One region of the Micromonospora sp. NPDC127501 genome, then DNA from elsewhere that is predicted to be linked to it. Evidence: predicted binding sites of a transcription regulator. Region 1 holds the regulator's gene; the other holds the start of a gene.
The links. The regulator HspR, encoded in region 1, represses chaperone genes until heat shock. The targets are predictions, from matches to a motif close to TTGAGTNNNNNNNACTCAA.
Positions count from the first base shown of each region.

Region 1 (14,420 bases):
TCGCCACCCGGACACCGTTGCGACCGGTGAGCAGCCCCAGGCCCAGGCCGGCGAGCAACGGCGCGGAGAGCACCGCCACCACCGCCGACAGCACCGCTGACGCGCGGAGCAGAGTCACCACGTCGTCGATCTGCTCCGGGCTCGCCGAGGTGTCGCGGGCGGCGGAGCGGAACGCGTCGACCGTCCCGCCCAGCACCACCAGGTCGACCACTGCGTACGCGAGCGCGGCGACAGCCATCACCACCAGCACGGCCGCGGCCGACACGACGGCGGCGGGCCGGCGGGCCGGTGCCGATTCCGGGTACGACACGACGAATCCCTCCGGTAGGCGTCGGGTTGCAACCTACTCGGAGGGATCGTCGGCGTCGTGCTTATCGAGCCGTCAGCTGGTCGGCGGCGGGTTTGACCCGGGCCGGTCCGTGGGCGGCGTGTCGTCCGGCCGGTTGGCGGCCGGTGGCGGCGGGTAGCTCGGCTCCCCACTCGACGGATAACCCGGCTCACCCGACGCCTGCGGGTAGCCCGGCTGACCGGGCACCTGCGGGTTGCCCGGGTAGCTGGCGCCCGGGGTCGGCGGCTCCCAGCCCGCGGCCTGCTTGCGGAAGAACGGGTTGGCCTTCGGCAGCGCCAGCAGGACCAGCGCCGCGATCAGCGCGATCAGGCTGAGCACGCCGAGCAGGAGGCTGACCGGGGTGACCCAGGAGGGCAGGGCCTCCTCCAGGCGGCGCTGGATCTCCTCGGGGCTCGGCCCGTCGCCGGTGCTCCCGCCACCGGTGTTGAAACCGCCGGCCGCGTTGCTGAGCAGGCCACCGCCGACGCAGCAGACCATGATGCCGCCGACGATCCAGGTGGTGATCCGGGCACCGTTGCGGCCCTGGTTGTTGAACAGGGCCAGCACGCCCAGCACGACCGCGAGCAGCAGCAGGACGATGCTGCCACCGATGCCGATGACGGCGAAGACGTCGGCCACCTGGTCACCATCGGTGGCGCTGTCCGCGTACGCCGCACGAAGCGCGTCCCGCGTCTTGCCGAAGGTGCTGAGCGTGATGATCAGACTGATCACCTGGAGCGCCAGGAACAGGAAGAGCAGGTAACTGGAAATCGACACAATGGATGGCCGCTGACGGGCCGGCGTGCTCTGGGAATCGACCACGATTCTCCTTCCCTAAGATCGCGCCCACACCGTATCGACAACCGGCCAGTTCGGCATGCCGTGACGAGCCCGGCGCGTCCGCCCGGTCCGGCTCAGCGGGCCTCAGGCACGGGGCGGACGGATCGTCAGGTCGGCGGGGTCGAGCAGGTCACCGCGGGCGACCCGCCAACCCTCTTCGCCGTACGCCTCGAAGGAGAGCCGCGCGGCGCCACCGCACTGGTAGTCGTGGTAGCGCATCGTCCCGGCCGACGGCAACTCGGTCTCTCCGGTGGCGGTGTAACGCGCCTGCCCGGTCTCGGCCCAGGTGTAGCGCCGCCCGCCGAGTTCGATGGTCGGGGCGCCCGGGGTGACGGTGGCGCCCGGTTCGGCGGTCCAGAACACCAGCTCGAGTTCGGGGCCGTCCTCCACGGAGAGCCGGTGACGGGTGCCGGAGTCGTCGTCGAGGAGGTGCTGCACCCAACTCCAGTCGCCCTCGACCAGACGGATCGTGGCGCTCACCGCGTACTCCCGCTCGCGGATCCGCACGCGGTCGCCAGGGGTCAGGCGGAGCGGGCCGCCGCGCGGTGGCTCCGCCGGCTGGCCGTCGGGCCGGCCCGACGGCCGTCGGCGGACCCGCACGACGACCACTACCACCGCGAGTACGGCAACAGCCGCCACCAGGCACGTCACCAGCGCGTCCACCCGACCACCTCCCCAGGTACGTCGGCGCAGACGGTAACAACCTTCGGCACCGGGAAGGCCCGCGCTGTGGCCGACAGCTCAGCTGACGGAGGCCGTCGGGTGCGTCCTCCGGTGGCGTCGGCGGCGGGCCGGTCGGACGCGGCGCGGCGGTCGGCGGGCTCAGAGCTCGCAACGTCCGGCGCGTCGTCGGCGATCGGCACGACCAATCGGGTGGCACCGACCGGCGAATGGATCATGCTGCGGCGAGCCGCCGACTGGCGTAGGTGCCCAGGGTTTCGCGGTCCATCACGCAGCCGACGAAGGTGGTGAACTCGCTCGGGTCGTCCCGCAGCGACGTCCAGGCCGCCCGGGCCGCCTCCGGGTCGACCCGCTCCAGCAGCGTGGCCGCGTACGCCCGGCCGGCGGGTGTGCCGTCGGCCAGCACCCGGTCGAGCTGGCGGCGTACCTCCTCGGGGTGGTCGCCGAGGGCGGCCTCGACCCGGTGGTACGCCTCGGTCACCGGCAACAGCGTGCCCGCGATCCCCACCCCACCAAAGGCGAGCGTGTCAGCCGCCACCAACTCGTCGACGGCGGCGCCCAATTCGCGCTCCCAAGCCTTCCGCATCCCAAACATGCCTCCACCCTTTCCCCGTCCGCACCCACTCCACCCCGTTAATCAAGAGGTTTGCGCCATGAGCGGACTCTCTCCTGACACGGTCACCGTGTTCAGGCGCCAGATGGTGGGGTCGATTGTCAGGTGATGCGGCAGTTACGGAGCGTCCTGGCGGGCCTCCGGTGGGAGCGGAGAAACGGCTCGGGCCGACCCCGCCTGCGAGGCGGGATCGGCCCGGGTGCGACGGATCAGGCGGCGGTTACGGAAAGGGTGTTGGTGTCGGTGGCGCGGTCCACCTTCACCGTTTCGCCGTCGCGGATCTGGCCGGACAGGAGGGCCTTCGCCAGTTGGTCTCCGATTGCGGTCTGGACCAGGCGACGGAGCGGACGCGCACCGTAGATCGGGTCGTAGCCGTGCTCGGCCAGCCAGTCCCGGGCGGCATCGGTGATCTCCAGACCCAGCCGGCGATCGGCCAACCGCCGCCGCATCCGGTTCAACTGGATGTCGACGATGGAGCGCAGGTCGTCCCCGCGCAGCGAGGCGAAGACCACGATGTCGTCCAGCCGGTTGAGGAACTCCGGCTTGAAGTGCGAACGGACCACGGCCAGCACGCCCTCCCGGCGCTGCTCGTCGGCGAGCGTCAGGTCGCTGATCACCGACGACCCGAGGTTGGACGTGAGGATCAGGATGGCGTTGCGGAAGTCCACGGTGCGGCCCTGGCCGTCGGTGAGCCGGCCGTCGTCGAGCACCTGGAGCAGCACGTCGAAGACGTCCGGGTGGGCCTTCTCCACCTCGTCCAGCAGCACCACCGAGTACGGCCGTCGGCGCACCGCCTCGGTGAGCTGACCGCCCTCGTTGTAACCGACGTAGCCGGGCGGGGCACCGACCAGGCGAGCGACCGAGTGCTTCTCGCCGTACTCGCTCATGTCGATGCGGACCATGGCCCGCTCGTCGTCGAAGAGGAACTCGGCGAGAGCCTTGGCCAGCTCGGTCTTGCCGACGCCGGTGGGGCCGAGGAAGAGGAAGCTGCCGGTCGGGCGATCCGGGTCGGCGATACCGGCCCGGGCACGGCGTACCGCGTCGGAGACCGCGCCGACCGCCTCGGTCTGGCCGACCACGCGGCCGCCCAGCGACTCCTCCATCCGCAGCAGCTTGGCCGTCTCACCCTCCAGCAGGCGGCCGGCGGGGATGCCGGTCCAGGAGGCGACGACCGCGGCGATGTCGTCCGCGCCGACCTCCTCCTTGAGCATCGCGCCGTCGGCCTGGAGCTGGGCCAGCTCCTCCTCAGCCTGCTTCAGCTCGACCTTCAGGGCGGGGATCCGGCCGTAGCGCAGCTCGGCGGCGCGTTCCAGCTCGCCGTCCCGCTCGGCCCGCTCGGCCTCACCGCCGAGGCGTTCCAACTCCTCCTTGGCGGTGGAGAGCTTGGTGATGTGACTCTTCTCCGTCTGCCAGCGCTCGGAGAGCACTGTGAGCTGCTCGCGCTTGTCGGCCAACTCCTTGCGGAGCCGCTCCAACCGCTCGGCGGAGGCGGCGTCCGGCTCCTTGGCCAGGGCCATCTCCTCGATCTCCAACCGGCGGACCGCCCGCTCGATCTCGTCCACCTCGACCGGACGGGAGTCGATCTCCATCCGGAGTCGGGACGCGGACTCGTCGACCAGGTCGATCGCCTTGTCCGGCAGGAACCGGTCGGTGATGTAACGGTCGGAGAGGGTCGCGGCGGCGACCAGCGCGGCGTCGGTGATCCGTACGCCGTGGTGCACCTCGTAGCGCTCCTTGAGCCCGCGCAGGATGCCGATGGTGTCCTCGATGGTCGGCTCACCGACGAGCACCGGCTGGAAACGGCGCTCCAGCGCCGGGTCCTTCTCGATGTGCTCGCGGTACTCGTCCAGCGTGGTGGCGCCCACCATCCGCAGCTCACCACGGGCCAGCATCGGCTTGAGCATGTTGCCGGCGTCCATCGAGCCCTCGCCCTTGCCGGCGCCGACCACGGTGTGCAACTCGTCGAGGAAGGTGATGACCTGCCCGTTGGAGTTCTTGATCTCCTCCAGAACGGACTTCAGCCGCTCCTCGAACTGACCCCGGTACTGCGCACCGGCGACCATCGCACCGAGGTCCAGCGAGATCAGCTTCTTGTCGCGCAGGGACTCGGGCACGTCGCCGGTGACGATCCGCTGGGCCAGGCCCTCGACGATCGCGGTCTTGCCGACGCCGGGCTCACCGATCAGCACCGGGTTGTTCTTGGTACGCCGGGAGAGCACCTGGATGACCCGACGGATCTCGGAGTCCCGGCCGATGACCGGGTCGATCTTGCCGTCCCGGGCGCTGGCGGTGAGGTCGACGCCGTACTTGGTCAGGGCCTGGTAGGTCTGCTCGGGGTCGGCGGTGGTGACCCGACGGTCCCCACCGCGAACGGTCGGGAAGGCGGCGACCAGGGCTTCCTCGGTGGCACCGGCGGTCTTCAGCGCGCCGGACACCGCTCCGCCCACCCGGGCCAGGCCGGCGAGCAGGTGCTCGGTGGAGGTGTACTCGTCGCCCAGCGGCCGGGCGATCTGCTCGGCGGCGCCGATGGCGTTGACGAACTCCCGAGCCAACGTCGGCTCGGCGATGCTGGAGCCGCGCGCGGCCGGCAGGTTGTCGACCGCGCGCTGGGCGGCCTGGCGCAGCTCGGTCGGGTCGGCCCCGACGGCGCGCAGCAGGCCGGTGGCGGTCGAGCCGTCGGTGTCCAGGAGTGACAGGAGCAGGTGCCAGGGCTCCACGGTGGCGTGACCACGCTGGTTGGCCAGCGCGACAGCGCCCGTGATGGTTTCGCGGCTCTTGGTGGTGAGTCTTTCGGTGTTCATGGGCTCCCCCGGATCGGCGTTGTCCATTGGGTTGGACACAACCAGAGTTGAGCGTATTCCGCTCAACCTTAGCGCGTGACGCCCATCACTCCCGGCGCCGCCACCGCCAGTCGAACTCGCCGGCTGCGGGGGGCGGGCCGGGCAGCGGGTCCGCGTCCGGCACCGACGACAGGCCGGCCAGCAGGACCGCGAGCTGCCGGCGGCGCAGTTGGCGGGTCCGCTCCGGATCGGGTACGCGGACCGCTGCGCACGCCTCCAACAACAACCCCAGATCGTGTACGACGGCGTCGGGGCGCAGCCGCCCGCTGGCGCGGGCCCGGTCGACCAGGGCGGCGGCCAACTCACCGGCGCGCATCGCGTCCCGGCCCATCTCCTCGGTCGGGGTGAAGGTGCCGGCCAGGTGGACGGTGAGCGAGTGCACGTCGGCGTCGACCACCCGCGCCAGGAAGCCGGTGAACGCGGCCCAGTCGTCCGGCTCGTCGAGGGCGGTCTCGGCCTCCGCGACGTACCGGCGCAGCCCGTCGTGGCAGAGCTGGCGCAGCAGGTCCTCCTTGCCCGCGTAGCGCCGATAGAGGGCGCTGATGCCGACGCCCGCACGCTCCGCGACGGCGGCGATCGGGGCCTTCGGGTCGTCGAGGAAGACGGCGCGTGCGGCTTCGAGGATTACCTCGTCGTTGCGGGCGGCCTGGGCGCGGCGACCGCCCAGCGTCCTGCCGGAAGTCGTTGACATGCCTCCAGCCTAACAGTGGAACGGATCGTTCCGCTCTGCTATGGTGGTTGCAGAACGAAACATTCCGTTCCGAAGGAGTTCCAGCATGAGCGACACCGCGATCCGTCCGTTCCGCGCCGAGATCCCGCAGACCGCCCTCGACGACCTGGCCGCCCGGCTGGACCGCACCCTCTGGCCCGCCGACCTGCCCGGCACCGGCGACTCGTACGGAATGAGCACCGGCCGGGTGCGCACCCTCGCCGACCGGTGGCGAGGCGGGTTCGACTGGCGTGCCGTCGAGGCCCGCCTGAACGCTCACCCGCAGTTCGTCACCGAGATCGACGGCGAGCAGATCCACTTCCTGCACGTCCGGTCGTCCCGGCCGGACGCCACGGCACTGGTGCTCACCCACGGCTGGCCCGGCTCGGTGCTGGAGTACCTCGACGTGATCGTCCCGCTCACCGAGCCGGCCGACCCGGACGCGCCGGCCTTCCACGTGGTCGTCCCGTCACTGCCGGGCTTCGGCTTCTCCGGCCCGACCCGCGGCGCCGGCTGGAACCGGTTCCGCATCGCCCGCACCTGGGCCGAGCTGATGAACCGCCTGGGGTACGACAGCTACGGCGCGGTCGGCAACGACGCCGGCTCGATGATCGCGCCGGAGCTGGGCCGGGTCGATCCGGAGCGGGTGCTCGGCGTACACGTCACCCAACTCTTCTCGTTTCCCTCCGGCGACCCGGCCGAGTTCGCCGGGCTCTCCGAGGCCGACCAGGCCGCCCTCGGGCACCTCCAGTGGTTCTACGAGAACAAGTTCTCCTTCAACCAGGTGCACAGTCAGCAGCCGCAGACCCTGGCGTTCGCGCTGGCCGACTCGCCGGTGGGGCTGCTCGCCTGGAACGCCCAGCTCTTCGACGAGAGCCTGGACGCCGACTTCATCCTGGCCAACGTGGCGCTCTACTGGTTCACCGGCACGGCCGCCTCGGCGATCCGGCTCTACTGGGAGGACGCACACGCCGGCGAGCCGCCGACCGAGCCGACCACCGTTCCGACCGCGCTGGCCATGTTCCCCGGCGACTTCCAGTCCATCCGCCGCTTCGCCGAGCGGGACCACGCGAACATCGTCCGGTGGACGGCGTACGAGACCGACGTCGACGGCCGGGGCGACGTCGGCGGCCACTACGCGGCCCACCAGGCCACCGAGGTGCTGGTCACCGACATCCGTGAGTTCTTCGCCAGCCTCCGCTGACGCGAATTGATCGGTGCCCGCCCGCTCCGCTCGACCGGGGCGGGCGCCGACGTCGGTTCGTGGAGGGCTGTACCTCCAAGATCTGCGCTCTGTTCACAAAGCGGTAGCCTTGGAGGGTGCGAGTACGTGTCGAGCAGACCGCCTTACCCGGGATCGGGGTACGTCACGATCTGGTGACGGAGTCCGGACGTCGCCTGGGCGTCGTTTCCCACCGCAATGGTCGCCGTGATCTCGTTCTCTACGATCCCGACGACCCCGACGCCTGCCAGTCGGACATTCCGCTGACCGACGACGAGGCCGAGGCTCTGGCCGACATCCTCGGCGCGTCGCTGATGCTCGGCCAACTCTCCGGGCTCCGCGAGCAGGCCGCCGGTCTGCTCACCGAGCAGATCGCCATCACGGCCGGTTCCCCGTACGTCAACCGGAAGCTCGGGGACACCAAGGCGCGTACCCGCACCAGCGCCTCCATCGTGGCTGTACTGCGTGAAGGCGAAGTGATCGTCTCTCCACTCCCCTCCTTCCGCTTCGCGGCCGGCGATGTGGTGGTCGTTGTCGGGACCCGTAGAGGTCTCGACGGCGTGTCCGCCATCCTCGCCGACAGTGACCCGGACGGCTGAGGCGGATGCACGATTCCACCACTCTGCTCGTCGAAGTCGGCGCGCTGCTGTTGCTGCTTGGCGTCCTCGGTCGGCTGAGCCGCCGGGTAGGCCTGTCACCCATCCCCCTCTACCTGCTCGCCGGGTTGGCCTTCGGGCACGGTGGGCTGCTCCCGCTCGCCGCCAGCGAGGAGTTCTTCGCGGTGGGCGCCGAGATCGGCGTCATCCTGCTGCTGGTGATGCTCGGCCTGGAGTACTCGGCCAACGAACTGGTCGGCAACCTCCGGTCGGCGGCCCCCGCCGGGCTGATCGACGGCGTGTTCAACGCGCTGCCCGGTGCGGCCTTCGCCCTGCTGCTCGGCTGGGACTGGGTCGCCGCCCTGGTGCTCGGCGGCATCACCTGGGTCTCCTCCTCCGGCGTGATCGCCAAGGTCCTTGCCGACCTGGGACGACTCGGTAACCGGGAAACCCCGGTGATCCTGTCGGTCCTCGTGATCGAGGACCTGGCGATGGCGCTCTACCTGCCGTTGGTCACCGCCGTGCTGGCCGGCACCGGCCTGCTCGGTGGCGGCATCGCACTCGCCGTCGCGGTGGGCACCGTGCTGCTCGTGCTGGTCGTCGCCATCCGGTACGGCCACCTCATCTCCTCCGCCCTGTCGGCGAAGGACCCGGAGGCGCTGCTGCTCGGCGTACTCGGTCTGACCCTGCTGATCGCCGGGCTCGCGGCGAAGCTCCAGGTGTCGGCGGCGGTCGGCGCGTTCCTGGTCGGCATCGCGCTCTCCGGCCCGGTGGCGCACCACGCGACCGAGTTGCTCTCGCCGCTGCGGGACCTGTTCGCGGCGGTGTTCTTCGTCTTCTTCGGCCTGGTAACCGACCCACGGGACATCCCGCCGGTGCTGCTGCCGGCGCTCGCGCTGGCAGTGGTCACCATGGCGACGAAGACGCTGACCGGCTACCTCGCCGCCCGCCGGGTCGGCATCGCGGAACCTGGTCGATGGCGGGCCGGCCTGGCACTCGTACCCCGAGGTGAGTTCTCCATCGTCATCGCCGGTCTCGCGGTGGCTGCCGGGAGCGTCGAGCCGCGGTTGGCAGCGCTGGCCGCGACGTACGTCCTGATCACCGTGGTGACCGGTCCGATCCTGGCCCGACTGCCCGACTTCCCGTGGTTCAAGCGGTGGCTGCGCAACCGCGCGGCGGCCCAACGGCGGGAGCCGATCCCGGTCGTCGACTCAATGCACTGACCTCCACCTGATCTTCATCGGAGCGCGCGGCGACGAGTACGACGCCCTCGTGGGCGAGCAATTGCGCGGTCCGCTCGACGGCGCGGTCGCGGTCCCAGTCCCCGGGACGTCCAACATGGATTGTCATAGGAGCATCATCGGCTGCCCTGTCGATGCAATGGACCCGTCCGTGCCAACGGTTGCGGAATTGCTCCCCACGGGTACTACCGCAGCACCCGACGGCGGGTTACCGTTTCGCCCCAGCAGCCAGGGTCCGCAGGCAGCGTTGCCAAACGCGGGCGAGAGCGGAAGGTTGGCCGGTGAGCGTGCAGGAGTCGACGTTCCACGGCTTCGCCAACCCCGTCGATCCGACTCCGGCGGAGTTGCGAGCCTGGGCGTACAAGCCCGATTCGGTGCCGTTGGCCTCGATGCCACCCGACTGGGACCTGCTGGTCTCCGGCGACCGGCTGGTCTTGACGCTCTTCGAGTTAGCGATGGATCCAACCTGCCCGGCCCGGCGTTTCGCGCTGCACTGCCTCTACATCTACGCGGCCGACGGCATCCGGACGAACTTCCGCGCCCACCCCAAGCGGCGCTTCCGCAAGCTCGTCGAACAGGCCGAGCGTGACGGCGACGAGCTGATGAAGGTCTGGGCGCACAACGGCCGGGTGCTGTTGGCCCGACCGGACCTCTTCGTCTACCGGGACTGGTGCGAAGGCGGCCTGGTCCGCGAGAACCGCCGCCTCGGCTGAGACCGCTCAGGCGGCTCCCTCGGCCAGCGGCCGCGGGGGTGGCGTTGCTGTTCGCGGCCCTTTGGAGCTGATGTCGCAAACGATTCACGCCCGGCCCGGCCAGGATCGGTCGAGGTCGGTCGAAGCAGCGGTGTGACGTGATGTCGTAAACGATTCAGCTCGAAAGGACCTGCGCGCCGGCCTGGCACCCAGGAAGCGGCGCCACCGGTCCGCAGTCGACAACGGCGAACGGGCTGGCACCCCGCTTACGGCCGCTGGCTGGGACCCCCGATTACGGCGAACGGGCCGGGACCCCCCGTGGGTCCCGGCCCGCACGTCGGTCACCGGTCAGTCCTGCTTGCGTTCCGTCTCGGCTCGGTCCCGTTCGCCGGCGTCGCCGTCCTCGGCGAACCGGCCCGCGACGATCCGGTCCCGGTATTTTCCCTCGGTCACCTTGTCGAACTTCTCGCGGACGGTCTCGGCCAGGTTCTCCAACCGGTCCTCGGTTTGCTGGGCCACTTTCTTCGCCGGTTCCGCCATCGCTCCCCCTCGCCATGCCGGTAGGTCCGGATTAAGCCGATTGGACCCGTATCGACAGGCTAACCGAAGCGGCCCGGACCGCGCCGGGAATCCAGCGCGGTCCGGGCCGAGAAGACAGATCCGGGTGAGTGGCAGGTCAGCGATCGGGCGTCCGGCGGGGACGCCACACCACCAGGGCGGTGGACGTGCGGTTGGTCGGCACCAGATCCCGGCCCGGGAAGCGGGCCAACGACTCCAGCTCCGCCACCCGGCGGTACGCGGCGTCCAGCTCCGCCTCCAGCCGGGCCACCCGCTGCTGCGCCTGCTCCAGCAGCCGCTCCAGGCCGATGATCCGCTTGACGCCGGCCAGGTTGATCCCGTCGTCCTGGCTGAGCCGCTGCACCTCGCGCAGCAGCACCACGTCGCGGACGCTGTAGCGACGCCCGCCACCAGCGGCTCGGCCGGGCTGCACGAGCCCCAGCCGGTCGTACTGGCGCAGGGTCTGCGGGTGCATCCCCGCCATCCGTGCCGCTACCGAGATCATCAGCACCTTGGCCTCGTAGGCAGGGTCGCCCGAACCGAGGAACTCGCCCGACATCCCGCTCACCTCCGCGTCCATTCCACCGGACTAACTGACTCGACGCACCCGTGCGTCGAGATGTTCCCGGGCCGCCGGCGGGGTCTGCTCGGCGAACGACTCCAGCGCCGTGCGCGCCTCGTCCGACAACCGGGCCGGCACCACCACGTCCAGCGTGACCAGCAGATCACCGGCCTGCCCGTCGCGTCGGACCACACCCTTGCCCCGGGCCCGCAGCACCCGCCCGCTCGGCGTCCCCGGCGGCACCCGCAGGGTCACAGCGCCGTCGAGCGTGGGCACCTTCAGGTCCGTGCCGAGCACGGCCTCCGCGAAGGTGACCGGCACGGTCAGCGTCAGGTCGTCCCCGGTACGCCCAAACAGCTCGTCCGGCCGAACCTTGACGTGCACGAAGAGGTCGCCAGCCGGGCCACCGCGCTCGCCCGGCTCGCCACGCCCGGCCAGCCGGATCCGTTGACCGTCGGCCACACCGGCCGGGAAGCGCACGTTCATGGTGCGGGTCTTGGTGACACCGCCGCTGCCGTGGCACTCCGGGCACTTCTCCTCGACCACGGTGCCGACGCCCTGGCAGTTGCGGCACGGCTCGGAGAAGCTGAACGACCCCTGGTTGCGGGTGGTCACGCCGGCGCCATGACAGACCGGGCAGGTACGCGGCTGGGTGCCGGGCTTGGCCCCGTTGCCGTGGCAGGTGTCGCAGACTCCCGGCGCGCGCAGCGTCAGGGGCAGCGTCACTCCGCGCACCGCGTCGCCGAAGTCCAGCGCCACCTCGGTCTCCACGTCCCGACCACGGGCCGGACCGCGCGGTGCGGCCTGCCCACCGGCCTGACCGCCGCTGAAGATCGAGCTGAACAGGTCCTGGAAGCCGGCGCCGCCGAAGCGACGATCACCGCCCGCGCCGCCGCCGAACATGTCGGAGACGTCGAACGGCATGCCGCCCGGCTGACCCCCACCCCGGGCGTTGCGCCGGAACGCGCCCGAGCCGAAGAGCGAACGCATCTCGTCGTACTCGCGACGGCGGCCGCTGTCCGACAGCACGTTGTACGCCTCGGACGCGGCCTTGAACCGCTCCTCGGCCTTCGGGTCGCCCGGGTTGTGGTCCGGGTGCGACTCCCGGGCCACCTTGCGGTACGCCTTCTTGATGTCATCCGCGGAGGCGGCCTTGTCCACGCCGAGCACGGCGTAGAAGTCCTTCTCGATCCAGTCCTTCGAACTCACCGGTCCACCTCCTTCCGACCCTGGTGGCCCGGCCGTCCCGCCCACCGCTGAACGGTGGGCGGGACGGCCCGGTCACTGTCTGGCACTATTCCGGATCCGCGACCGCGACCAGCGCGGGGCGCAGCAGCCGCTCACCGAGCTGGTAGCCGCGTCGCATGACCTGTACGCAGGTCGGCTCGCTGACGTCGGCCGAGGTCTGGTGCGCGACCGCCTCGTGCCGGGTCGGATCGAACGGGTCGCCCTGCTCGCCGAAGGCGTTCAGGCCGAACTTGCCCAGCGCGGTGGTGAGCTGTTCCGCCACCGTGCCGAACGGCCCGACCAGGTCGCCGTGTTCCCGGGCCCGGTCCAGGTCGTCCAGGATCGGCAGCAGCGCGGCCAACACCGAGCCGGTCGCCTGCTCCTGTACGAGGCTGCGGTCACGGTCGACCCGCTTGCGGTAGTTGGCGTACTCCGCCGACACCCGCTGCAGGTCCCTGGTCCGCTCGTCAAGGTCGGCCCGGAGCGCTTCCAGCTCGGCGCCGAGCGAGGTGCCCGCGCCGCCGCCGTCCACCGGCTGCGCCGGGGCGTCCACCACCGGCGGACCGGACGGCTCCGGCCCGTCGGTGGAGTTGACCTCGACCTCGATCTCGTCGACCACGACCTCGGCGTCCTCGACCAGACCCTCGGCCGGCACACCGCTCTCCGCGTCGGCGGCGGTCCCCTCCGGCTCGGCGGTGTCGACGAGCTTGCGGTTGTTGCGGATGACGACCCGCTCCCCGTCGCCGGTCGGCTCCGTGTTCGCGGAGCCACCCGGCGTCGACCCGGTGTCGCCCGGGTCGGCGGCTCGTGGCTTCTGCGTCATGCGGCTACCTCATCCCCTTCGCGGTGGAAACGTGTCGGAGGCCGACGGTCACTTCTTGCCGTCCTCGTCCACGATTTCCGCGTCGACCACGTCGTCGGAGCCGCCGGCCTGCGCGCCGGTCGCACCGGTCGCGCCGGTCGCACCCGGGCCGGGCTCGCCACCCGGCTGCTGACCCTGCTCGGCCTGAGACGAGTAGAGCAGCGAACCGGCCTGCTGGGAGACCTGAGCCAGCTTCTCGTGCGCCGACTTGATCTTCTCGATGTCCTGACCGCCGAGGGCGCCACGCAGCTCGCCGAGCGCCTCATTGAGCTGCTCGCGGTTCTCACCGGGCAGCTTGTCGCCGCTCTCGGCGAGGAACTTCTCGGTCTGCCACTGGAGCGCCTCAGCCACGTTGCGGGTCTCGGCGTCGTCGCGGCGGCGCTTGTCCTCCTCCGCGTGCTCCTCGGCGTCCCGGCGCATCCGCTCGATGTCGTCCTTCGGCAGCGAGGAGCCGCCGGTGATCGTCATCTTCTGTTCCTTGCCGGTGCCCAGGTCCTTGGCGTGCACGTTGACGATGCCGTTGGCGTCGATGTCGAAGGCGACCTCGATCTGCGGCACGCCGCGCGGCGCCGGCGGGAGGCCGGTCAGCTCGAAGGTGCCGAGCTTCTTGTTGTACGCCGCGATCTCCCGCTCACCCTGGAACACCTGGATCAGCACCGACGGCTGGTTGTCGTCCGCCGTGGTGAAGACCTCGGAACGCTTGGTCGGGATGGTGGTGTTGCGCTCGATCAGCTTGGTGAAGATGCCACCCTTGGTCTCGATGCCCAGGCTCAGCGGGGTCACGTCGAGCAGCAGGACGTCCTTGACCTCACCCTTGAGCACACCGGCCTGGAGAGCGGCGCCGACGGCGACCACCTCGTCCGGGTTGACGCCCTTGTTGGGGTCGCGACCGGTGAGCTGCTTGACCAGGTCGGTCACGGCGGGCATCCGGGTCGAACCGCCGACCAGGATGACGTGCTCGACGTCGGAGATCTTGATCCCGGCGTCCTTCACGGCCTGCTCGAACGGGCCCTTGCAACGGTCCAGCAGGTCCTGCGTCATCCGCTGGAACTCGGCGCGGCTGAGCGTCACGTCGAGGTGCAGCGGGCCGGCCGCGCCGGCGGTGATGTACGGCAGGTTGATGTTGGTGGTGGTGGCGGCGGACAGCTCGATCTTGGCCTTCTCGGCGGCCTCACGGAGCCGCTGGAGGGCCATCTTGTCCTGACCGAGGTCGATGCCGTGCTCACCACGGAACGTCTTGACCAGGTGGTCGATGATCCGCTGGTCCCAGTCGTCGCCACCGAGGTGGTTGTCACCGCTGGTCGACTTGACCTCGATGACGCCCTCGGCCAGCTCCAGCAGCGACACGTCGAAGGTGCCGCCGCCGAGGTCGAAGACCAGGACGGTCTGCTCCTTGGAGCCCTTGTCCAGCCCGTACGCCAGGGCGGCCGCGGTCGGCTCGTTGACGAT
Region 1 covers NZ_JBEORJ010000002.1:386,721-401,140, forward strand. Annotated here, with positions in the region: gene ABTW72_RS05785 (hypothetical protein) at 1-310, opposite strand, end outside; gene ABTW72_RS05790 (hypothetical protein) at 383-1,150, opposite strand; gene ABTW72_RS05795 (DUF4178 domain-containing protein) at 1,253-1,831, opposite strand; gene ABTW72_RS05800 (hypothetical protein) at 2,064-2,435, opposite strand; gene clpB (ATP-dependent chaperone ClpB) at 2,672-5,263, opposite strand; gene ABTW72_RS05810 (TetR/AcrR family transcriptional regulator) at 5,349-5,993, opposite strand; gene ABTW72_RS05815 (epoxide hydrolase family protein) at 6,079-7,215, shown strand; gene ABTW72_RS05820 (cation:proton antiporter regulatory subunit) at 7,332-7,832, shown strand; gene ABTW72_RS05825 (cation:proton antiporter) at 7,838-9,052, shown strand; gene ABTW72_RS05830 (hypothetical protein) at 9,352-9,783, shown strand; gene ABTW72_RS05835 (hypothetical protein) at 10,111-10,302, opposite strand; gene ABTW72_RS05840 (heat shock protein transcriptional repressor HspR) at 10,439-10,879, opposite strand; gene dnaJ (molecular chaperone DnaJ) at 10,910-12,091, opposite strand; gene grpE (nucleotide exchange factor GrpE) at 12,177-12,932, opposite strand; gene dnaK (molecular chaperone DnaK) at 12,981-14,420, opposite strand, start outside.

Region 2 (14,420 bases), on a different contig from region 1:
TGCGCACCGCCTCGGCCCGGTCGGCGGCACCGAGCTTCTGCACGGCGGCGGAGAGATGGTTGCGCACGGTTCCGGTGGACAGGTGTACCCGACGGGCGATCACCGCGACCGGAGCACCCACCTCCACCAGCCGTAGCGTCTCCAACTCCCGAGGGGTCAGCGGGCACGGGGGCAGTGTCAACGCGTCGGCGGCCAGCGAAGGGTCCACGTAACGACCTCCGGCGTGCACCCGGCGGATCACGTCGGCGAGCGCCCCACCCGGCGAACCCTTGGGCAGGAACCCCCGGGCACCGGCGGTCAACGCCTGACGCAGGTGCCCGGGACGACCGTGGCCGGTCAGCACGACCACCGCGCAGTCGGGTCGGACCCGGGTCAGCTCGGCGGCTACCGCGATGCCGTCCAGGCCGGGCATCTCCAGGTCCACCACGGCCACGTCCGGGCTGTGCGCCAGTGCCGCGGTGACGGCCGCCTTCCCGTCGGCGGCGTGTGCCACCACCTCGATGTCCGGTTCCAGGGCGAGCAGCGCGGCGACGGCGACCCGGATCAGGTCCTCGTCGTCGGCGAGCAGGACGCGGATCACGACGGCGCCGGCACTGTGGCTTCGAGGGTGAAGACCGCGTCCTCCCGGCGTACCCGCAACTCGCCCCCGGCAGCGGCGAGCCGGTCGGCCAGCCCGCGCAGGCCGTGGCTGTGCGCGTCCGGGCCGCGGTCGTCGGCGCCGTCGTTGGCCACCGTCATCCTGGCCACGTCATCCTCCCGATCGATGCGGATCCGGCACCAGTCGGCCCGGCTGTGCCGCAGCACGTTGGTGCTCGCCTCGCGCAGCACCGCCGCCAGCTCGATGGCGGCGGGCTGCGGCAGGTCCGCCGGCAGTGGCAGAACCGTGCACCGAACCCCGCAGGAGCGCAGCACCCCCACCACCGCGGTGAGCTGTTCGTCGAGGTCGACGGCCCGATAGCCGTGCACGGTCTCCCGTACCTCGCTCAACGCGGAGGCGGCCAACCGTTGGACCTCGGCGGCTTCCCTCCCGGCCCGCTCCGGGTCGACCGGGGCGAGCCGGGCGGCGAGTTCGGCCTTCAACGCGATCACCGTGAGGCGGTGCCCCAGGACGTCGTGCACGTCGCGGGCGAAGCGCAGCCGCTCTTCGGCGGCGGCCAGCCGCGCCTGGGCGGCCTGACCCTGCCGGGCCTCCACGAGCAGGTCCCAGAACCAGACCTGGAACCCGTTCACGGCGGCCACTGCCGCGCCGATCCCCCCGGTCACGGCGAGGTGGCGCGGAACGGAACCGCCGGTCCACCAGGCCACCGCGACCGCCACCGCCAGGACGCCGACCGCGACCGCCAGCCCGGCCCGCCACCGCACCAGCAGCGGCGTCATGCCGATCAGCGCCGCACCGAGCCAGGCCCAGGTCGGCCACCTGCCCGCTGCCACCGGACCCACCAGCGGAACGGTCAACACCGCCACCCCGACCAGGCTCAGCTCGGCCCGACGCCGCCAGCGCGGCTCGAGCCACGGCGTCACGGCCGCGTACAGCACGACGGTCTGGGCGAGCACGAAGGCGAGGATGCCGACCGCGCCGAGTGTCACCCGGCCCGGGTCGGGCTCGCGGGTCAGGCCGACCGCCGGCAGCAGGACGCTCGCCCAGACGCCGGTGGCCAGCGACACCAGCGTCGCCCGCCGGGCGCGACCCAGCCGGCGGTCCGCCCGGGGAGTCACCGCCTCGCTCGCCACGCACCGATCCTAGGACCGCCCGGCGCACGGTCCACCCATGCGAACTGTCACGGTCGGGCCGTGCGGTCCGCACCGTTTTCCCGTGACGAACGGATCTGCCGCCCACACCGGGGTCACCGGCAGGGTCGAGGCATGGAAAACACCCGGATGTACGCGGACAGCCTCACCGCCGTACCGTCGCCCGCGCCCCTGCACACCGACGAGCCGACCCCCTCGGCCCCGACACGGACCACGGCGGCACCGGTCGCCGCGGCACCGGCCAGCAGCAGACGGCGGCTGCTGTGGCACCTGGGCGAGATGGCACTGGCGATGGTCGCCGGGATGCTGCTGCTCGGGCCGTTGTGGGAGCTGGCCGGCACCGCTCTGGGCGTCGTCGACGCGCTGGCCCGGCCGGAGGTCGCCGCACTGGTGATGGCTACCAACATGACCGTCGGGATGACGGTGGGGATGCGCTACCGGGCGCATCGCTGGCACGCGGTCGGCGAGATGGCCGCCGCGATGTACGTCCCGTTCCTGCTGCTGCTCGTGCCGTTCCGGGCCGGTCTGATCGACGCCGACGCGCTGCTGCTCGGCGGTCACCTGCTGATGATCCCGGCGATGGTGCTGGTGGCCCTCCGACACCGGCACGAGGCGTCGGCGCCGGTACGCCGACACCGGGTCGTGGTGGCGCTCGCCCACCGCTGGCCGGCCGGGTTGGCGCTGCTGGTGACGGTGGACATGTGGGTCGACCCGGGCGTGCTCAGCCCGTGGACGATGCTGGTGCTGCCCGGCGGCTACCTGCTGATCGGCGTGGCCCGCCGCACACTGGGCGGGCGGGGCGTGCTCGCCACCCAACTCGCCGGTCTGGTCGCCTGGGTCGCCCTGACGCTGGTCGCGGTGATGGTCGGCGGGCGGACCGCCGAGTGGATGGTGGCGTTCGGGTGGTTGGCGCACGCCGGCTGGGACCTGGCGCACCACCGCAACCGCCGGGTGGTGCCGCGCGGCTACGCCGAGTTCTGCGCGGTGCTCGATGTGGCCCTGGCCGCGGTGATGGTGCTGGCCATCCTGACCACCGACGCCTGATCGAGGCCGCCGTCGGGGTCGCGGGACAGCCGCAGCACGGGCTCGGGGACAGCTCTTGTGGCGGTCGCCGCAACGGCCCGGACGGCGTGATGAAAGGCTTGGCACATGAGTTCCGCACCTGCACAGCACGACGCACCGATCGACGCCACCCCCGACGGCACCGACGAGGTGAGCGCCTTCACCGAGCTCGGGCTCCGCGCCGAGCTGCTGGGCGCGCTCGCCGCCCTCGGGTACGAGGAGCCGACCCCCATCCAGCGCGAGGCTATCCCACCGCTGCTGGAGGGTCGGGACCTGCTGGGTCAGGCGGCCACCGGCACCGGCAAGACGGCTGCGTTCGCGCTGCCGCTGCTGAACCTCATGGCGGCACACCGCCAGGGCGGCGACCCGGTGGCACTGGTGCTGGTGCCGACCCGGGAGCTGGCGGTACAGGTCTCCGAGGCGTTCCACCGCTACGGCAAGGACCTGGGCGCGCGGGTGCTGCCGATCTACGGTGGGCAGCCGATCGGGCGGCAGTTGCGGGCACTGGACAGCGGAGTCGACGTGGTGGTGGCCACCCCGGGCCGTGCCCTCGATCACATCGCCCGGGGCACCCTGCGCCTCGGTGGGTTGGCCACGGTGGTGCTCGACGAGGCCGACGAGATGCTCGACATGGGCTTCGCCGAGGACATCGAGGCGATCCTGGAGCACGCGCCGGCGCAGCGTCAGACGGTGCTCTTCTCGGCCACCATGCCCTCGCGCATCGACGGGATGGCCCGCCAGCACCTGCGCGAACCGGTACGGATCGAGATCGGCCGGGAGCAGCAGGTCGCGGGTGAGGCGCCCCGGGTGCGGCAGAGCGCGTACATCGTGACCCGGGCGCACAAGCCGGCCGCGCTGGGTCGGGTGTTGGACGTGGAGTCCCCGACCGCGGCGATCGTGTTCTGCCGCAGCCGGGAAGAGGTCGACCGGTTGACCGAGACGATGAACGGTCGGGGCTACCGCTCCGAGGCGCTGCACGGTGGCATGAGCCAGGAGCAGCGCGACCGGGTCATGGGCCGGCTGCGGTCGGGCACCGCCGACCTGCTGGTGGCCACCGACGTGGCGGCCCGTGGGCTGGACGTCGAGCAGCTGACCCACGTGGTCAACTACGACGTGCCGTCCGCCCCCGAGTCGTACGTGCACCGGATCGGTCGGGTGGGTCGGGCTGGCCGCGAGGGCGTGGCGATCACCCTCGCCGAGCCGCGTGAGCACCGGATGCTCAAGACCATCGAGCGGGTGACCGGCCAGCGGATCACCATCGACAAGATCCCCACCGTGGCCGACATGCGCACCCGGCGGCTGGAGCTGACCCAGGCGGCTCTGCGGGAGAGCCTGCTGGAGGACGACCTCGACCCGTTCCGGGTGATCGTGGAGACGCTGACCGACGAGTTCGACCTGATGGAGGTCGCCCTCGCCGCCGTGAAGCTGGCCCACGAGGTGACGTCGCCGGGCTCCGACGACGAGGAGGAGATCCCGCAGGTTCCGGTCCGGGGGCCGCGCGAGGGTCGACCGGAGGCCGGCGGCCGGGGCGGCGACCGGCGGGGCGGGGGCCGGCCACGTTCCGGCGGTGGCAACACCGTCCAGGTCTTCGTCGGCCTGGGTCGACGCGCCGGGGTGCGCCCGCAGGATCTGGTCGGCGCGATCACCGGCGAGACGGGCATCCGCGGCCGGGACATCGGCTCGATCGAGATCGCCGACCGGTTCTCACTGGTGGAGGTGCCCCAGGGGGTGGCCGACGAGGTCATCTCCGGGTTGCGCTCCAGCACGATCAAGGGCCGCAAGGCCACCGTGCGCCGCGACCGCGGCGGCGACGAGCGCTGAGCGCGCCGTCGGCGACCGCCGGAGTACGACGGTCGCCGACGCGCCACTGCCCGGCGAGGCGGCGGGAGAACCGCGATATCCGCCGCCCGCCGGTGCTAGCCGATGTTCCCGTTGACCACGTTGTTGGCCCCGGCCAGCGACGCGCCACCGGACCGGTGGTCGAACGCCCGCATCACGTTGTTGGTGACGATCCAGTTGTTGCTGGTGCCGACCGTCATGATCGGTCGGTCCTGGCGGCGGGGCGTCGCCTCGTCGTAGAACTGGTTGCCGATCACCTGGCACATGTCGGCGTCACGGCCGAGGATCCCGTTCGCGCCGTTGTCGTGGATGTCCAGCCCCATGATCCGGGTACGTCCGGCTGAGGTGACCTCGATGCCGTTGGTGGCGTTGCGCCACAGCCGGCCGCCGATGAACTGGGTCCCCCAGACCTGCCGCAGGTCGGCGCCGCTGCCGGTGCCACTCGTGCCGTTCGACTCCAGGTAGACGTTCTGGAAGATGTTTCGATGGGCGGGTTCGCGCAGCTCCACGCCGTTGCCCCGGCAACCCCAGACATGCAGATTGTCGAAGAAGCAGGCGCTGTCCAGCAGCCGTATCCCGGTCTGGCACTCACCGACCCAGACGTTGAGGAACTCGTTGTCGTACGCGACCTTGTTGACGAGGATGCCGACGCCGAGGCAGTCCTCGATGTTGATATCAGTGATCTTGTTGGCGTGGGCGCTGGTGTCCGCGTCCTTGCCGAGGAACTCGATGGCGTGGCTGCCCGAGTTGCCGAAGTGCAGGTGGTGGAAGGTCGACCGGGGGCCGCGGATGGTCAACAGCACGTCGGAGGTCCGCATGCCGTAGAAGTGCACGTTGGAGATCTGGTTGTACTTACCGCTCGAGACCAGACGACCGGTGTAGCCCGGGGCCGGCTGGATGATCGCCGCGCCGATGTTCTCGCCGGTCCAGGTCACATTCGTCGGGAAGCGGACCTCCGATCCGAGACCGAGTGCGCCGACCGGTTGGAAGATCTCGCCGCCACCGGCCGGCAGCAGGTTCAGCGCGGTGGTGACCTTGTCCGACTCGTCACTGCCGTCGAGCCGGCAGCCGACCCGCGGGTCCCGGAGGCTGAGCGGCGCCTCCCGGACGGTCGTGACCGGCGGTGATCCCGCCTGTTCGGCACCGGCGAGGGTGGCCACCGTCGTCGCCACCGCGGCGCCCGCGCCGCCAGCGAAGAGCACCCGCCGTCCCAACCGTCGGCCCGTTGGATCTGACCGTTGTGGCACTGCCGGTGGTACCGCACCAGGTGCGCTCACGATCGGTTCCATACCTCTCCCCCGTTGAGTGCCACCTCGAGCGGCGGGCAGACTCTACTGTGCATTGTCGCGTGCTGGCCGACGCGGATCAGAGGGCGTAGGGGCCGAAACGGCCCCAGGCCACCACTGCGGCGAGGACGAGCAGCACCGCGCAGGCGACCGCGCCCTGGATCTCGGTGCGACGCCCGTCCTGGGTGGTCTGCTGCTCGCGGGCACGCAGGTGCACCAGGATGCCGCCGATCATGACGATGACCAGCCCGACGGCGGCGAGCGGGGTGAGCACTGTGGCGATGCCGGTGGCGGCGGGCAGCACGAGCCCGGCGGCGGCCAGCAGCTCGACCGCGCCGAGCGACTTGACCTGCGACGGCGGCACCGGGTCCACCCACCGCATCACGTCGCGCAACTTCTCCTTGGGCTGGCTCAGCTTGGCCAGCCCGACGCCGGCGAAGACGGCGGCGAGCAGGATCTGAATGATCCAGAGCACCACGTTCACGGGGGTTCCTCCAGGGGGCCGCCTCGCGGCGGAGAGGTTGTTGACGGTGCAGACGAGACAGTAGACCGTCCCCCGCGTACCGAAAGGGCCCCCGCCGTCGGAAGACGGCGGGGGCCCGGATGGTCGGAGCGTCAGACCGCGAAGAGCGCCGGACCGTCCAGCGTCTTCACATCGGCCGGGCGCAGCGCCAGGGCGAGCACGTCGGCCACGTCGGCCAGGGTGTGCACGGTCAGCGCCTCGCGCACCTCGGTCGGCAGGTCGTCCAGGTCGGGCTCGTTGCGCGCCGGGATGATCACCTCGGTGAGGCCGGCCCGGTGCGCGGCGAGCAGCTTCTGCTTCACCCCACCGATCGGCAGCACCCGACCGGAGAGCGTCACCTCACCGGTCATCCCGAACTCGGGGCGGACCGGGCGACCGGTGACCAGCGACGCCAGGGCCGTGACCATGGTGATGCCGGCGCTCGGGCCGTCCTTGGGCACCGCGCCCGCCGGGAAGTGGACGTGGATCCGGCGTCCCGCGAGAGCGTTCGGGTCGATGCCGAACCGCCGCCCGTTGGAGCGCAGGTAGGAGAGCGCGATCTGCGCCGACTCCTTCATCACGTCACCGAGCTGGCCGGTCAGGGTCAGCCCCGGCTCGCCCTCCATGCTGGTCGCCTCGATGAAGAGCACGTCCCCACCGGCGCCCGTGACGGCCAGACCGGTGGCCACGCCGGGCACGGCGGTGCGCTCGGCCGATTCCGGGGTGAACTTCGGCCGACCCAGGTAACCGGTGAGGTTGTCGGTGCCCACCCGTGCCGGCGTCGGATCCGTCGCCAGCGTCACCGCCACCTTGCGCAGGATCTTGGCCAGGGCCCGCTCGAGCTGCCGGACGCCGGCCTCCCGGGTGTACTCCCCCGCGATCAGCGCGAGAGCCTCATCGGCGACGCTGACCTCGTCGACGGTCAGCCCGGCCCGCTCCCGCTGCCGGGGCAGCAGGTGGTCCCGGGCGATGGAGACCTTCTCGTCCTCGGTGTACCCGTCCAGGGTGACCAGCTCCATCCGGTCCAGCAGGGGGCCGGGGATGGACTCCACCACGTTGGCGGTGGCCAGGAAGAGCACGTCGGACAGGTCGAGGTCGACCTCCAGGTAGTGATCCCGGAAGGTGTGGTTCTGGGCCGGGTCGAGCACCTCCAGCAGGGCGGCGGCCGGGTCACCGGCGTAGCCGGCGGCCAGCTTGTCCACCTCGTCGAGGAGCACGACCGGGTTCATCGAACCGGCCTCGCGCAGCGCGCGGACGATCCGACCGGGCAACGCCCCCACATAGGTGCGCCGGTGCCCGCGGATCTCCGCCTCGTCGCGAACGCCGCCGAGCGAGACCCGGACGAAGTTACGCCCGAGCGCCCGCGCCACGGACTCGCCGAGGCTGGTCTTGCCCACCCCGGGAGGACCGGCGAGGGCGAGCACCGCGCCGGAGCCGCGACCGCCGACCACACCGAGGTTGCGCTCGGCACGCCGGTTGCGCACCGCCAGGTACTCCAGGATGCGGTCCTTCACGTCGGACAGGCCGGCGTGGTCGGCGTCGAGCACCGCCCGGGCCGCGGCCAGGTCGGTGTTGTCCTCGGTACGCGTGCCCCACGGCATCTCGAGCACGGTGTCCAGCCAGGTACGGATCCAGCCCGCCTCCGGGGAGGCGTCGCTGGCCCGCTCCAGCTTGCCGACCTCACGCATGGCCGCCTCGCGTACCTTCTCCGGCAGCTCGGCGGACTCGACGCGGGACCGGTAGTCGGCGGAGCCGTCCGGCTCGTCCTCGCCCAGCTCCTTGCGGATCGCGGCGAGCTGCTGGCGCAGCAGGAACTCGCGCTGGGACTTCTCCAGCCCCTCGCGGACGTCACTGTTGATCTGCTCGGTGACCTCCTGCTCGGCCAGGTAGTCCTTCACCCAGCCGACCAGCAGCTCCAGCCGGGCGGTGACGTCCGGCGCGGCGAGCAGCTCGGTCTTCTGCTCCAGCGTCAGCCAGGGCGCGTACCCGGCCGAGTCGGCCAGCTCGGAGAGGTCGGTCATCCGCTCCACCGCGTCGATGACCTGCCAGGCGCCCCGCTGCTGGAGCACGGAGGTCACCAGGGCGCGGTACTCGCGGGCGAGTTCCCGGGCCCGACCGGCGTAGGCGGGTTCGTCGAGTTCGGTCGCCTCGACCCAGAGGGCGGCACCGGGGCCGGGCACGCCGGAGCCGATCCGGGCCCGGGACAGGCCACGGATGACGGCGGCGGGCTCACCCTCGGGCAGCCGGCCGACCTTCTCGATGGTGGCGACCACGCCCACCGGGCCGTACTCGCCGTCGATGCGCGGCACGGCCAGCAGCTTGCGGTCGCCGGTCGCACGCGCCGCGTCGATCGCGGCCTGGGTGGTGGGGTCGAGGGTCACCGGGATGACCATGCCGGGCAGCAGTACGGCGTCGGTCAGGGGAAGTACCGGAAGAGTTGCCATCGAACACCTCGCGTTGAGTTGAGCGTGTCTCACTCAAGTAACAAAGCGTTCCCCTTGTTCCGATCTGTGACCCAGACCACTCTTCCGGTCGGTCCGTCGGGTCGCCCGGGACCGGCGGGCGACCCGACGAGGCACCTCAGGTGAGCTTGCTCTTCACCGTGTTCACGACCGAGCCGGCCACCCCCGGGTTGGTGCCGTACAGGCGAGGGTCACCCGGAGGCAGCACCGGCTCCGGCGCGTTCGCCCGTGGGTTGTCGTCGTACCGGAACTCGCCCTTGCCGTCCGGCGAGGGACCAGACGCCCAGCGCCCCTGAGCGGCGTCGGTGCCCGAGGAGAAACCCAGGTAGGTGTAGCCGTACTCCTCGGTGAACTCGCCCGAGTCCGGGAAGGCCTCCGGCACCGGCATGTCCTCCAGCCCGTCCTCCTTGAGCTGCTCGATCGCCGCCAGCCACATGTTCTGGTGCATCGTGTCGCGGGCCAGCAGGAAGCGCAGCATCTGCTTGACGCCCGGGTCGTCGGTCATGTGGAACAACCGGGCGACCTGGAGCCGACCCTGCGCCTCGGCGGTGACGTTGAGCTGGAAATCGGCCAACAGGTTGCCGCTGGCGGTGATGAACGCGCCGTTCCAGGGCACCCCGTTGGAGTCGGCGGGCAGGGCGCCGCCGCCGCCGTGGATGAAGTGCGCCGGGTTCTCACCGGCGTACGTCGCGGCACCTCCGGGGTCCTCCGCGATCCCCTCGGTCAGCGACAGCGGCGCGTTGTCCAACAGCCGGGTGATCATCGTGACGATCATCTCGACGTGGCCCATCTCCTCCGTGCCGACGTCGAGCAGCAGGTCCTTGTACTTGCCGGGCAGTCGGCAGTTCCAACCCTGGAACAGATACTGGTTGGCGACCGTCATCTCGCCCCACTTGCCGCCCAACACCTCCTGCAAACGGCGGGCGAACGCCGCGTCCGGGCCGTCCGGCTTGGCTTCGAACTGCAGATCCTTGACGTGGCTGAACATCCAACCTCCTCGGTACCGGTAAACAGGTAGCGAGGCCGTTCCCGCCCCGATGACCCGAGCGGGCCAACCGATGTCCCGCCCGGGTCAACGCACCGGGCGAGCCATCGGCAGCAACACCTCCAGCGCCACTCCACGGGGCTGTAGCCGGTGCGCCCGCAACGCTCCCCCGTCCGTCGCGACGAGCTGTCGCGCTATCCACAGGCCCAGACCGGACATCCCGACGGCCGGCGCCGGACGCCGCAGCGCGACTAGCAGCGCATCGTCGACCCGGCCCTCGTCGGTGACCAGGATGCTCAGGCTGGAGCCACGCACTGTGGCGTAGAGCCCGACCTGTCCGTCCGGCGGCCCGTGCCGCAACGCGTTCTGCACCAGGTTGACCAGTACCTGTCGGGTTCGTCCGGCCGGCACCGGGCAGGAGGCCGCCCGCCGGGTGGCCCGCGCCCGCCGACGGCCGACCGGCACCAGCGCGGCCGCCTCCCGCAGGATGCCCGCCAGCGCGACGGCCGGCTCCGGCTGCGGAGTCGGCGTCAGCACGCCGGTGCCGGCGGTCGCGTCGCGCAGCAGGCTCTGCAGGTGGGCGGCCTGGTCGCGGGCCAGCTCAGTGATCGCCCGCCGGTCGTCCCCGGTCAGCTCGCGACGCTCGTCGGCCAGCGCGCGGGTCAGCGACGTCAGGGTGCTGATCGGCGTACGGAACTCGTGGCACAACACCCGCAGCAGCAACTCCGAATCCGCCGCCGTCGGCCGTCTCTCGCCGGGTGTCGGCTCGATGGGGCGCAACCCTCGCAGCAGGTCCCGCAAACCATGCCGTACACGCATCCACCCGACTCCTCTCGTTCGGTGCGAACCCGCATGATCGGTACCCGCTGGGGAACGGCGCAGACATGCCGGGAGCCTCCACCTTGCGACTCGTCGTCGTGGACGATCACCCCCTTTTCGTCCGCGGCCTGGAGTTACTGCTCCCGATCACCACCAACGGCCGCGCCGAGGTGGTCGCCTCGACCGGCGACGCCGCCGCGGCGGCGGCCCTGGTCAGCAACCACTGCCCCGACCTGGCCCTGGTCGACCTGCACATGCCGCCCCCCGGCGGCATCCGGGCGGTGGCCGCGATCCGGCGGACCACCCCACGGGTACGGGTGGTCGCGATGTCCGGTTCCGCCGAGCCCGGGCCAGCGGTCGACGCGCTGCGAGCCGGCGCCGAGGGGTTCCTGCCCAAGACCAGCGAACCGGAGGAGCTGCTGCCCCCGCTGCTGGCCATCCTCGACGGCTGGGCGGTGCTGCCGGCCGAACTGTTGCGCGCCATACTGCGGCCCACGCGCTCCACGCCCGTCGACCTGGACGGCGAGGAACGGCGGCTGCTGCGGGCGATCGCCGCCGGCCGCAGCACCGTCGACATCGCCGAAGAACTGCACGTCTCCGAACGGACGGTGAAACGGATGACCGCCGCGTTGCTGCGTAAGTTGCGGGTCTCGAACCGGGCCGAGGCGGCCGCCCTCGCCGGTCACAGCGGCATCCTCGGGGAATGAAGCCTCGGCACCGAACCGATTCACGGTTTTGCTCGGTAACGGAATCGCGACGCGCCGAATGAATGGAAGGCATATTGTTGCGGATTACCGGGGTGATAGGTCAGACTTTGGACACATCCCGCCGCACACAGGGAGTAATCGGCAATGGCGAGAAAAGTAATCACGGTCCTGACCGACGACCTCGACGGTGGGAAGGCCGACCGGACGGTTGAGTTCAGTCTCGACGGCGTGGCCTACACGATCGATGTCTCCGACGAGAATGCCGGCGTCCTGCGCAAGGCGCTCGATCCGTACATCAATGCGGGTCGGCGGATCGGGCGCGGTCCGGTGGAGAGCACCCGTTCAGTCCGCCGACCGGGGCGACCCGCCGGCGCGGGAATGGATCGGGAGCAGAACCGGGCCATCCGGGAATGGGCCGTCAAGAACGGCTACAAGATTTCCGAGCGGGGCCGGATCCCGGTTGAGGTCGTCGAGGCGTACAAGAGCCGCTGACGCGACTCGACGGGGCCCCGCCGGAAACGGCGGGGCCCCGTCGTTTGTCCGGGCACCGGAAACGAAGCGGCGGCCGGCCACCCCGGGTTGTCGCCCCGGGTGGCCGGCCGCCGTTGTACGTCAGCTCAGTTGACGTCGATGCGCACCGAGTCGAAGGCGGGGGTCTGGTTGGCCCGCTCCATCATCGGCAGGCGGTGCGAGCCGTCACCGGCCCAGACGGAGCACTGGGCGGTACCGGACTCCGGCAGGCCCGGAATCTGGATCGTCACCTCGTCGGGTTGGGCACCACCGCGGCCGTCCTCGGTCGCGACGAAGAACGCGGGCACCTCCTGCGGCTCCGGCGGAGCGGTCAGGCTGTCCAGCATCCGGCAGGCGGTGTGGAAGTGACCGCGGACCAGGCCCTGGTCGTTGAGGAGCGAGCTCTCCACGTAGTAGCCACCCTGACCGGCGGCCAGGAAGCGGTCCCGGACCAGGTTGCGGGTGCTGACCCGCAGGGTGAAGGGCTGGTTCTGGCCGACCTGCTCGGGGAACTGGGTGATCAGCAGCGACGGGTTGTTGGCCGCCGCACCGACCTCACCGAACTCGGTGCTCACGCAGCGGTTGCCGTTCTGGAAACCGTCGTGCGGCTGGAGCCGGCTCTCGTCGCAGTCGTTGGCGAGCACGCCGAGCCCGGCGCCGGGCTCGGTGCCACCGCCGTTGTTCCCGCCACCGTTGTTCCCGCCACCGTTGTTACCACCGCCGTTGTTGCCGCCACCGGGGGTGGTGGTGGGCGTGCTGCCGCCGCCGTTGTTGCCGCCCGTGCCGCCGGTGGGCTGCACCTGGCACTCGGCGAGCTGCGCGAGGCCCTGCGGCCGGGGACCGACCCGGTCGATGGCGGTCGTGATCCGGTCCAGCACGGCGCGGCGCTTGCCGGCCAACGGCTGGAGGATCGCGCTACGGATGAACGCCTCACCCTTGTTGCCCTCAGCGGCGAGGCGGCGGTCCGCCTCGGCGATCTGGGTCTGCAACTGGGCGAGGTTGCGGTCCACCTCGGCCCGCGCCCGGTTCGGCACCTGCGGCAGTTTGGCCGCCACATCCGGACAGGCGATGGCCGTACCGGTGCCCACCGTGCCGTCCTTGCCGTCCTCGCACTCGGGGACCGACTGCTGTCCGTCACCCCAGTGATTACGCACCCACCGACCGTTCTGCCAGGTCCGGCTGGTCGAGCCGCCGCCGGTCGGCGCGGTCGCGCCCGGGCTCGGCTCCACGCACTGCCCGGCAGCCGGACGTGGCTTATTTGTCCGCCGGTCCTGGGCCGACGAAATCTGAGTCACGGCGACAACTCCGCCGAAGACCGCGAGCGTGCCGACAACTGCCAGCAGACGCTTGCTCCGCGCGTTGCCGGAAGGCCGGCGCGCCCGAGTGGACCTGCGCATCGAATTGCTCTCCTTCTCGATCCGGTAGTGGATTTCTGCCCTCGGCGGACCGACGGATGTGTGAGGTGGCACGCCGCGGTGGCGACCCACCGTGACCTACCCGGTAATGCGTCGATGGCCGACGATGCCCTTTCCGCACCGTCTCCCGCGCCCGTGGACGCGGATGGGGAGATCCTGTTCATTCGCGCAGGAGTACGGGGCGGCGGCCGGGAAGGTTCAACAGACGTACAGGAAATTGCCGCGACCCGACACGGAGCCGGTGCGGAGCAGGGATCAGCAGGTGAAACGGCGCTGGTCAGTCGGCGCAGAGGTGGTCGAAGGCGAAACCGCCGACCAGTTCGTGACGGCGCTGGCTCAGCGCGGCGATCCGGGCGGTCCACTCGGCGCGCGGCAGCAGGTCGGCCACGGCGTTCTCCCGCAGTCGTTCCCCCACGGCGACGGCGGCGAGATCCTCGGCCAGCCGGGCCGCGTCGATGCCGCAGGAGAAACGGTGTTCGGTCACCGAGACCTGCTCGATGAGGCACGCGTCGGGGCGTACCTGCACCCAGCTCCACCCCTGCGCCGGCCCGTCCACCCAGTGGACGTGCAGTCCTCGTACGATCGGGTCGGCCACCTGCCCGGCCACGTACGCCTCGACCGCCGCCGCGCGGGTCAGCGCGCCGAGGTCGTTGACCGGCCCCGTACGCCCGTCCGGCAGCCGGCCCAGGATGTCGCGGAAGCCCGGTGCCGGTTCGGTCCCGGCGGCGGTGGCCCCGCCCGCGGCGTAGGCGCGCGCGTCGATCACGTACTCGACCAGGCGGCGGCCATGCTCGGCGGCGCTCAACGTGGGCGAACCGATCCGCAGAACGGGCAGGCCGGCGGCCGCGCTCACCGCGTCCGTGAGTCGCTCCACGCGCTGCTCCGCAGAGCCGGGAGACGGCACCGGGCCGATCTGCACGGCGACGACCGCACGGCCGGTGTCGGCGGCGTAGACCACGAAGTCGAAGCTGGCGCGGCTCGCCGAGGTCCACTGGCTGCCAGTGACACCGGGTGGGCGGCCCTGGACCAGATCAGTGAGCCGGCGTGCCGCCAGGACCCGGTGGCCGGCGCGGTTGAGCAGCGC
Region 2 covers NZ_JBEORJ010000016.1:71,865-86,284, reverse strand. Annotated here, with positions in the region: gene ABTW72_RS29295 (response regulator transcription factor) at 1-580, opposite strand, end outside; gene ABTW72_RS29290 (sensor histidine kinase) at 577-1,731, opposite strand; gene ABTW72_RS29285 (hypothetical protein) at 1,864-2,793, shown strand; gene ABTW72_RS29280 (DEAD/DEAH box helicase) at 2,899-4,632, shown strand; gene ABTW72_RS29275 (right-handed parallel beta-helix repeat-containing protein) at 4,728-5,852, opposite strand; gene ABTW72_RS29270 (DoxX family protein) at 6,016-6,420, opposite strand; gene lon (endopeptidase La) at 6,552-8,882, opposite strand; gene ABTW72_RS29260 (manganese catalase) at 9,019-9,888, opposite strand; gene ABTW72_RS29255 (sensor histidine kinase) at 9,973-10,704, opposite strand; gene ABTW72_RS29250 (response regulator) at 10,788-11,411, shown strand; gene ABTW72_RS29245 (histone-like nucleoid-structuring protein Lsr2) at 11,556-11,903, shown strand; gene ABTW72_RS29240 (hypothetical protein) at 12,029-13,318, opposite strand; gene ABTW72_RS29235 (PDDEXK family nuclease) at 13,614-14,420, opposite strand, start outside.
Region 2: lon (endopeptidase La) is a predicted target of HspR. The motif match lies at 8,901-8,919, and genes of this name have one in related genera.